Regions from separate parts of the Steroidobacter flavus genome, predicted to be linked through region 2. Evidence: riboswitches for the same ligand, from Rfam matches in the RefSeq annotation. Region 2 holds a riboswitch; each other region holds the start of a gene.
What was found. A riboswitch is a leader RNA that binds a small molecule or an ion and turns the genes downstream of it on or off. The one in region 2 is predicted to bind cyclic di-GMP.
Positions count from the first base shown of each region.

Region 1: another riboswitch for cyclic di-GMP. It lies ahead of ACFPN2_RS18585 (M23 family metallopeptidase); the one in region 2 lies ahead of ACFPN2_RS12575 (fibronectin type III domain-containing protein).
Region 3: another riboswitch for cyclic di-GMP. It lies ahead of ACFPN2_RS13160 (fibronectin type III domain-containing protein); the one in region 2 lies ahead of ACFPN2_RS12575 (fibronectin type III domain-containing protein).

Region 1 is NZ_JBHSDU010000003.1:2,967,451-2,970,721, forward strand. It holds gene lpxC (UDP-3-O-acyl-N-acetylglucosamine deacetylase) at 1-752, shown strand, start outside; gene ACFPN2_RS18580 (DciA family protein) at 850-1,164, opposite strand; cyclic di-GMP riboswitch class I at 1,232-1,335, shown strand; gene ACFPN2_RS18585 (M23 family metallopeptidase) at 1,514-2,434, shown strand; gene secA (preprotein translocase subunit SecA) at 2,611-3,271, shown strand, end outside.
Region 2 is NZ_JBHSDU010000003.1:1,631,386-1,634,656, forward strand. It holds gene ACFPN2_RS12570 (DUF885 domain-containing protein) at 1-920, shown strand, start outside; gene ACFPN2_RS12575 (fibronectin type III domain-containing protein) at 987-1,721, opposite strand; cyclic di-GMP riboswitch class I at 1,875-1,961, opposite strand; gene ACFPN2_RS12580 (DbpA RNA binding domain-containing protein) at 2,413-3,033, opposite strand.
Region 3 is NZ_JBHSDU010000003.1:1,756,456-1,759,726, forward strand. It holds gene ACFPN2_RS13160 (fibronectin type III domain-containing protein) at 1-1,606, opposite strand, end outside; cyclic di-GMP riboswitch class I at 1,833-1,936, opposite strand; cyclic di-GMP riboswitch class I at 2,047-2,131, opposite strand; gene ACFPN2_RS13165 (fibronectin type III domain-containing protein) at 2,450-3,271, opposite strand, start outside.

The sequences.
Region 1 (3,271 bases), 1.3 Mb from region 2:
ACGTCGGCGATACCATGCTGGGCACGTCCCTGTTCAACGGCGATGTCCGGGTCAACACGGTCGAGCATCTGTTGTCGGCATTTGCCGGTCTGGGCCTCGATAACGCCTATGTGGACCTGTCGGCCGAAGAGGTCCCGATCATGGACGGCAGTGCCGGCCCGTTCGTGTTCTTATTACAGTCGGCCGGCATCGAAGAGCAGGCCGCGCCGAAACGTTTCGTCCGCGTGCTCGCGCCGCTGGAAGTGCGCGACGGCGACAAGTGGGCCCGCTTCGAGCCGTACAACGGCTTCAAGGTCAACATGGAGATCGAGTTCAATCACCCGGTCTTCAAAAAGCGCTCGCAGACCGCGTCGATGGACTTTTCCACGACGTCCTATCTGAAAGAAATCAGCCGCGCGCGGACCTTCGGCTTCATGCGCGACCTGGAATATATGCGCTCGAAGAACCTGGCGCTCGGCGGCACCCTGGACAACGCCATCGTGCTGGACGAATACCGCGTGTTGAACGAAGACGGCCTGCGCTACGAGGACGAGTTCGTCAAACATAAAATCCTGGACGCGATCGGCGATCTGTACCTGCTCGGCAAGAGCCTGATCGGCGAATTCAGCGGCCACAAATCCGGCCACGCGCTCAACAATCAGCTGGTCCGCAAGCTGATCAACACGCCGAACGCGTGGGAACCTGTGACCTTCGACAATCCCAAAGACTCGCCCATCTCGTACGTACCCGCTGCCGCGATGGTCAGCGCGTAAATCTGCCGTTTTCTTAGTGCCCCCGGCTGCGCCGAAAACTCGGCGGCTTGCGAAGGCTGTTTAGTAACAGCGGCATCCGTTGCGCTGATCGGGCGTTTTAGGCCTGCGATAACCCTTGCGGACGCCTTCCAACTCGTACTTTTAGTTTTGTGACCTTGTTCTCACCGGAACCATTTAACAGTTCCAGTAATTGCGCCTGCGCATAACGAATCTGCGGGCACCAGGCGGCCGAGTCCGCCAGCACGACCAACGTGTCGTCCTGGCAACTCGCTGACACGACATGATCTTTTTCTGGTCCCGCGAGCGCAGAACGGATCCTCTCCGTGAGTTCGGCATGCGCCGCGACGCGTTGCTCGAGTTGCGCGAATAACGGGCCAATCGTCCCGCTCAGCGGTTTGAAACGATCAGTCATACGCTGAAAGCACCAATCTGGGCGCTGGACGCTTGATCTTTTGACGCTACGTTATGCATATTCCAGCCACTGTTAAGGGCAAACCCGTCGAAAGGCGGGGACGCAAAGCCACCGGTCTACGGCAGCAGGCACGCATGAAGCGGGTCGCGCCACGATAGCGGGGTTGCCAGGATGTACAACTCGAACATATCGGTTCTACGTCCACCGCAGTTCTGCTCGAGCCTATCGGCTCTATCGTCGCGAACCTTGTCGCTGGAAGCGCGCTGGTTCAAGGCGGGTGTGAACGTATTGTCGTGCCGCCAGTGGAAGCTGGGCGTTTAGGGCGCGAAAGAGAGAAGGTAGTGATCAAATGAACGTCATCGTGTTCTCCAAGCGCTTCGGCAAGGCTCGGCAGTTCGAGCTTGGCCGCCCCTTGGCGATGACGGTGACGATTGCGTCCGTGGCGATAGTGCTCGCCGGCGTGCTGTTCGCGGGCATCCAGCTCGGTCGCAGCGGCCTGGTGCTCGACCCGGCCGCGCAGGTCACGGAGTGGGGCGCGAAACTCGAGCAACAACGCCTCGAAGTCGCCAATGCCCGGCGCGATCTGCAGGAACGGCTCGATGCGCTGACCAGCCGGGTCGGCCAGATGAATGCGCATGTGATCCGCCTCGATGCCCTGGGCCGCCGGCTCACCGAGATGGCCAATCTCGATAAGGGCGAGTTCAATTTCGATAGCGAGCCCGCCGTCGGCGGTCCCGAAGGGCTGCTGGAAGGCGCCACCGTCGCCGCGCCCGAGCTGACCGTGATGCTCGACGACCTGACCAATCAGATCCGCGACCGCGAGCGCCAGCTGAGCGTGCTGGAAAGCATGATCTCCACGCGCAATGTGAGCCGCCAGGTCGTGCCGGACGGCCGGCCGGTGCTGCAGGGCTGGATTTCTTCGCATTTCGGCTATCGCGCCGACCCGTTCACCGGCCGCAATGCCTACCACCAGGGCGTCGACTTCGCGGGCCCGGCCGGATCGCAGGTCCTGGCGGTCGCCTCGGGCGTGGTCACTTATTCCAAGGATCGCTTCGGCTACGGCCGCACGGTCGAGATCAATCACGGCAACGGCTACGTGACCCGCTACGGCCACAATTCCAAGGCGCTGGTCCAGGTCGGCGACACCGTCCAGAAAGGCCAGCCCATCGCGCTGATCGGCTCGACCGGCCGCTCCACCGGCCCGCACCTGCATTTCGAAGTGCTCAAGCAGGGCCGTGCCGTGGATCCGATGACATTCGTGCGTCGGTAAAAAGCACCTGTTCAGCTTGTTTTCGCTTTAGCCGCCCCCAGCCAAGCGGCGGCCCGGGCCAGCCTTGCATTGGGCTTGCGAGACCGTAATTAGAGTCGCCGGGCGCGCGTGTACAATAACGGGCTTTTCCCAACAGGCTTTGCGGGCCCCATAAGCCCCATCCCCGGAGTTTCAGCGTGGCGAATTGGCTGACCCAGCTGTTCGGCAGTCGCAATCAGCGGCTTTTGAGCGGTTATTCCAAGATCGTCGACAAGACCAATGCCCTGGAGGCTTCCTTCAAGGCGCTGTCCGACGAGCAGTTGCAGGCCAAGACGGCGGAATTCCGCCAGTTGCTGGCCCAGGGCAAGACTCTGGATGACATTGCGCCCCAGGCCTTCGCGGCCACCCGCGAGGCGGCGCGCCGGGTGCTCGGCATGCGGCACTTCGACGTGCAGCTGATCGGCGGCACGGTCCTGCACCAGGGCAAGATCGCCGAAATGCGCACCGGCGAAGGTAAGACGCTGATGGCCACCCTGGGCGCCTATCTGAATGCGCTGCCCGCCAAGGGCGTGCACGTGGTGACGGTCAACGAATACCTGGCCTCGCGCGACGCGGACTGGATGGGCCGGGTCTATCGGTTCCTCGGCCTGACGGTCGGCGTGATCAAGAGCGGCCAGAGCTCGGACGAGAAGCGCGCCGCTTACGCCTGCGACATCACCTACGGCACCAACAACGAATTCGGCTTCGACTACCTGCGCGACAACCTCGCGTTTCGTCTCGAGGACCGCGTGCAGCGGGGTCTCGCGTACGCCATCGTCGACGAAGTCGACTCCATCCTGATCGACGAAGCCCGCACGC
Region 2 (3,271 bases):
AGCTCACGGCCGAGGAGATTCATCAGATCGGCTTGCAACAGGTCGCGCGCATCGAAGGCGAGATGGATGCAATCTTCCGCAAGCTCGGTCGCACCGAAGGCTCAGTGGCGGCGCGGTCGGCAAAGCTGCGGGAAGACCTGGCTTATCCGGACCCGACGTCTGACTCGAGTCGTGCCGCCATCATGCGCGACATCGACGGCATGATTGCCGACGCGCTCAAGCGCAGCCCGACGTTGTTCGATTTGCAGCCCAAGTCACCGGTCGTCGCACAACCGTTCCCTCGCTTCCGCGAGGCCAGCGCCGCTGCGAACTACAATCGAGCGCCGCTCGATGGCTCGCGCTCGGCGATTTTCCAGATGCCGCTGCGTCCGCAACGCATGACGAAGTTCGGTCTGCGCACGCTGGTGTATCACGAGACCGTGCCGGGTCATCACTTCCAGATCGCGCTCGAGCAGGAAAACACGGATCTTCCAAAGTTCCGCCAGGCACGTGTGTTGGGCGGGATCTCCGCGCTGTCCGAAGGCTGGGCGCTCTATGCGGAGAAACTGGTCGCCGAGAATGGTTGGTATGAGGGCGATCCGGAAGGATTGCTGGGCATGCTGGACGCGCAGTTGTTCCGCGCTCGCCGGCTGGTCGTGGACACGGGCTTGCACGCCAAGAAGTGGACGCGTCAGCAGGCCATCGACTACGGCCTGGAAGCGAGCGAGGTCGATCGTTACGTCGTGTTTCCGGGGCAGGCCTGCTCTTACATGATCGGCCAGCTGCAGATTCTCGAGCTGCGGGATCGGGCTCGCGCCGCGCTCGGCGATAAGTGGTCGCCTCAACAATTCCACAACGTCGTACTGCGGACCGGCAGCGTGCCGCTGGAATTGCTCGGTCGCGAAGTCGACCGTTATGTGGCCGGCGCCGCCGCCAACTAAAAAGAAAAAGGGCTGGCGTCACGAAGACGCCAGCCCTCATCGTCAGCTGACGATGCAGTCGATGAATCAGCCGATCACGCGGGAGATCACGTTCGAGATCTCGCTCTCGTCACCATCCGAAGTGATGGCGCGCACCGCGAAGTAATACGTCGTGCCCGCCTTCAGGTTCTGCACCGTGTAGGTGTTCGAGCCGGCGCTCGGCACTTCGATGGAATTCACCATCGCGTTCTGATTCGTGCCGTAGTGAATGCGATAGCCCGCGAGGTTCTGCAACGTCTCGCCGTCGACCGTCTGCGTCGGCACGTTCCAGGACAGCGCCACATTCGGGCCGGAAGCCACAGCTTCGGACGGCGCGGCGCTGGAATCGGAACCGGCACTCGAGCCGGCGGCGCCCACGGTGATCGAGAAGGCCGGCAACGAAGCCGTCGTCTTACCGTCGCTGACGGTGATCACGATGTTTGCAAACGTGGCTGCCGCGGTCGGCGTGCCGGTGAGCGCGCCCGTGGCGGTGTTGAAATTCGCCCAAGCCGGCTTGTTCTCGATCGAGAAGGCAAGCGTGTCGCCATCGGCGTCCGTTGCCTGCGGAGTCGCGGAGTACGCGCTGCCGACGCTGGCCGTTGTGCTCGCCGTGCCTGAAATCTTCGGCGCCGTGTTGGAACCACTGGCGCTGTTGGCGCTCGCGCTCGTGCCGCTGCCACCACCACCACCGCCGCCACCGCAGCCCGCGGTCATGAGGCCCGTCATCACCAGCGCAAACAAACCGCCACGCTGCACCCACTTGCCGACATTCGCCTTCTGCATCTGATAACCCTTGTTACTTCTGCCGGGCGCTTACGCACACGACGTGAATTTCCAAGGGCGACGCGGTCACTGTGAGGCGACCTGACAAATCATCGGTGTACTCGCGTACACATAGAACACCCGTGCCTCGCTGGCACGGTTTGCTCTCGCTAATTTGGCAGCCCCGCTGTCATCGGGCGTGAGCCCTTTAGACCGGTTGCTTTGCGTCCCCGACTTTCGACGGGTTTGCCCTTGACGGTAGCGAGCCTCGATTTATTCCATCCGAGGTTGTGACCGCCGATGACTGCGCGCACTCACACGCACAGCCGGCACGGCTGTCACAGGATTTCAGTCAGACGAGAAGCTTCAACTTCCTCGACCCGCTGCGGCGTTCGCTTTCCTTACGAACCCTTCTAATTGATCAGTGGATGCCAGTTTCGCGCTTTCGCGGCCCCTTACCCATCGGAGAGGCACCCAATGACTCGACGCGGGATGGAGCATAACCACCCCCGGCAGATCCTCAATCCTGTCGGCGAATAGCGGCAACGTCGCTGTATCCAGACGTCGCCGTCCGGGCGGAGGAAACATTGCCGATGTTTCTTATGGGCGGAGAGTGGACTGAGGCACGCACCGACCGGCTGGTTGGTCGGTGCGTTTGGGCCTGTATTTGCAGGCCTTTTTTGCTTTTTGGAGTGTCGCAGAGCCGCTGTTGTCAGCGGCGTCGCTTGGGGTCGCGCGGCGGGCGGGCGCTGGAGCGGGGACCTCTGGAATCGGTCTGCTTACGGAATTTCGGCCCCGCCGGACGGTCGCGTCGGAGCTTTTCCACGTGGGTTTTCAGGGCCCGGCTGATCTGGAGCGGCTGGCCGGCGACGCGGACTTTCTGCAGCTGGAGAAAGACGTCCTTGGGCATGCCGGCGGGCAGATCGACGAAGCTGTGATCGTCCTGGATCACCACGCGACCGATGTGCCTCCCTTCGAGGCCGACCTCGTTGGCGATCGCGCCCACGATGTTGCCTGGCTTCACGCCATGATCGTGGCCGACTTCGATACGATACGTTTCGACTTCCTCGTCCCCACGCCGGGGACGTCGCTCGTCGCTGCTGAAGTCACGATCCTGCCCGCGCCCTCGCGGGCGCTCCTCGCCCCCAAAGTCACGCGCCGGCCCACGTCGCTCCGATCGAACGTCCCCAAAGTCGCGCGCCTCCGCTCGCTTGCGGGGCCGCTCGCCTTCATTGAAGTCACGCGACTCGGCACGCTTTCGCGGCCGAGCTTCGTCTGCGGAAGGCCGGTGCTCACGCGAGCTTTCTTCGCGCGGACGGTCTTCGTCGCGCACAGAACGCGTGGCTTCACGAGCAGCCGCGGCTTCTTCGCCGACAGCACCGGTGTCGCCACTTTCGCTCGTGCCGACATTCGCGGCGACTTCACCGCCACCTGCGACGTCTCCTCCGCGTGCGACTTCGTTTCTGCCTACGCCTCCGCCTTCGCCCGCGACTTCGCCTATGCCTATGCGTTCGCCTCGGCCCGCGACTTCGCCTATGCCTATGCGTTCGCCTCGGCCGGCGACTTCACCT
Region 3 (3,271 bases), 130 kb from region 2:
GCGTGGCGCTGCCATTCGTCGCCTGCAGCACCGTGATCGAGAACGACGGCAGCGAGGCAGTCAGCGTGCCGTCGCTCACAGCGATCGCGATGTTTGAGTAGGTGCCCGCGTTCGCGGAGGTCGGCGTGCCGGACAGACGGCCCGTCGACGAGTTGAACGTCGCCCAGCTCGGACGATTCGTGATCGTGTAGGTCAGCGCGTTGCCATCCGGATCGCTCGCGGTCGGCTGGAAGCTGTAGGTCGCGCCTCCCGACACGGTCGTTGCCGGCGTGCCGCTGATCGTCGGCGCGCGATTGGTCGGAGTGGCCGCCGTGACAGTGATCGCGAAGGCCGGCAGCGTCGCTGTGAGATTACCGTCGGTCACGCTGATCCGAATGTTCGAGAACGTGCCCGCCGCGGTCGGCGTGCCGCTCACGCGTCCCGTATCGGCATTGCAGGTCGCCCAGGTCGGGCAATTCGTGAACGTGTAGCGCAGCGTGTTGCCATCCGGATCGCTCGCGGTCGGCGTGAACGAATACGCCGTGCCCGTGGTCGCAGTGGTCGCCGGCGTGCCGCTGATCGTCGGCGCACGATTTGGCGCCGCGCTGACCACGATCGTGAATGCCGGCAGTGACGTGGTCGTGCGGCCGTCGCTGACACCGACGGTCACTCTCGCATAGGTGCCAACATCGGTGGTCGCCGGTGTGCCGCTCAAGCGGCCAGTCGCGGTGCTGAAGGTCGCCCAGCGCGGCAGATTGCTGACGCGGAAAACCAGCGTATCGCCATCGGCATCGCTGGCGCTCGGCACGAACGAATACGTCTGCATCACCTGCACGCTCGTTCCCGGCGTGCCGGTAATCGTCGGCGCACGATTGTCGAGACCACGCACCTGGATGGAGAACGCCGGCAGCAGGACCGTGCTGGTGCCGTCGTTGACGCTGATGACGATGTTCGAATACGTCGCGACGTTGGTCGCACCCGGCGTGCCCGACAGCTGGCCGGTCGCGGTGTTGAAAGTCATCCACGACGGACGATTGGAAATCGAGAACCGCAGACGATCGTTTTCCAGATCGCTGGTGGTCGGTCGGAACGAGTAAGCCTGATCCACGATCACCGACGACGCCGGCGTGCCGGAAATCGTCGGCGGGCTGTTGCCCGACGGACAACTGGCCGAACACACCTTGATCTTGAACGTAACCGAGCTCGTGTCGCGACCGTCGGTGACGCTGATGGTGATGTCCTCGCTCTCACCGACATTCGTGGCTTGCGGAATGCCGCTCAGCCTGCCGGTCTCGGTGTCGAAGCTCGCCCAGGTGGGCTTGTTGGTGACGAAGTACTCGAGGAAGTCGTCGTCGTCGTCGGTCGCGAGCGGCGTGAAAGAGTAAGCCTCGCCCGCAGCCACCGTCGTGGGTGGAACGCCGGTGACCGACGGAGGCTGATTCGCCGGTGTCGGCAACGCCGGGTCGTCGGCGCCAGTGTCGCCCGCCGGCGGCTGCTCGCTGACGGCGCCGCCCGTTAAACTGCTGCCGCTATCGTCGTCGCCGCCGCCGCAGGCGCTCAACGACGCCGCAATCAAGGCCAGCAGCGCTCGCTGCAGGAAGGTCTTCCCGAAAAGTGTTGGAATCATTGCTCGTACCTTGGCTTCGCGCGCAACGACGACGGCCCGAAGACCGGCGTTGAGTTGCGTTGCTGTTTTCCGGATGTGATGCAGCCATCGCGGTCGAGACGCGAGGCTCGAAGCGCAGGGAAAGGTTGGCGCGCACGGGCTGGTGCGCTATCGGCAGCTCATTCGTTACACCTTCGCTCGTGCACGCGCTCGCAAGGGGCCTTGCGAACATCGTGTCGGTGGCGAAAGTGGCAACCCCGCTGTCATAGGAGCGCGGCGCATCGCACGCTGCGTTCCAGTAGACCGGAGGCTTTGCGTCCCCGCCTTTCGACGGGTTTGCCGATATCACTTTCTGCTGCTCCCTAGTTGGTCATGTTGACCCCGGGGCCGCGTGGCGCGATCGAACAGCAGCAAGGAAGGCGAGAAGGATGACGGCTAGCTCGGTGACGCAAGAAGAGCTGGCCGGCAACCCCGCTATCCCCAGCTCACGCTGTAGGACCGGAGGCTTTGCGTCGCCGTCTTTCGACGGTTATGCCCTGGTGAAGGGTTGTTCTGCCGGCTCTGCGTCTCTCACCGCTCTCGCTGCCGTGAGGCCGCGTCCAGTAGAGCGAATGCGATTCGACAAATTCCGATTGAACAAAACTTCGTGGTCGGGACGCAGTAAATCGTAGGAAATTTGTTTTTGCAATTGTCGGTGGCGGCCGACAGCACTGCGGTGGATTTGTCACTGCGAATTCACATAACAACGTCAGAATCCAGACGGCGCTCGTGTATGCGAGCCGATATTTAACAGTCCATAAAACGCAAAGCGGCGGCTGGATCGCTCCAGCCGCCGCTGTTTCATCAACGTTCTACCGTCGAGAGTTACGGCACGACCTTCGAGGAGACGTTCGAGTTCGAGCTCTCCGTGCCGTTGCTCGTGTAAGCGCGCACCGCGAAGTAGTAGGTGCCCGGCGAGAGACTGCTCAGCGAATACGTGGTGACGCTCGGGTTCGAGATCTGCACCGTCTGCGTCAGCGCGCTCGCGCTCGTGCCGTACGAGATGCGATAGCCAGCCAGGTTGCTCAGCGTGCTGCCATCCGTGTTCGAAGTCGGAGCAGTCCAGCTCAGCGTTGCACCACCGTTGGACACATCGACCACGTTGATCGCGAACGCTGCCAGCGAAGTGGTCGCACGACCGTCGCTCACGCTGATGGTGATGTTGGCGTACGAGCCGACTTGCGTGGCGCTCGGCGTGCCGGTCAGCTGACCGGTGCTGGTGTTGAACGTGGCCCAGCTCGGACGATTCGCGATCGAGTACGTCAGCGTGTTGCCATCCGGATCGCTCGCGGTCGGACGGAAGCTATAAGCGCTGCCCGCGTTGACCGAGGTCGACGGCGTGCCGCTGATGACCGGCGCGCGGTTGGTGGAATTGGAAACGACGATCGAGAACGCCGGTAGCGAAGTGGTCACACGACCGTCGCTCACGCCGATCACGATGTTCGAGAACGTGCCGGTCGCGGTCGGCGTGCCGCTCAACACACCCGTGGTCGTGCTGAAGCTCGCCCAGGCCGGACGATTCGTGATCGTGTAGCCGAGCGTGTTGCCATCGGCATCGCTCGCGGAAGGCTGGAAGCGATACGCGGTGCCAACCGTCGCAGTCGTCGCCGGCGTGCCGCTGATCGTCGGCGCGCGGTTCGCGGTGGA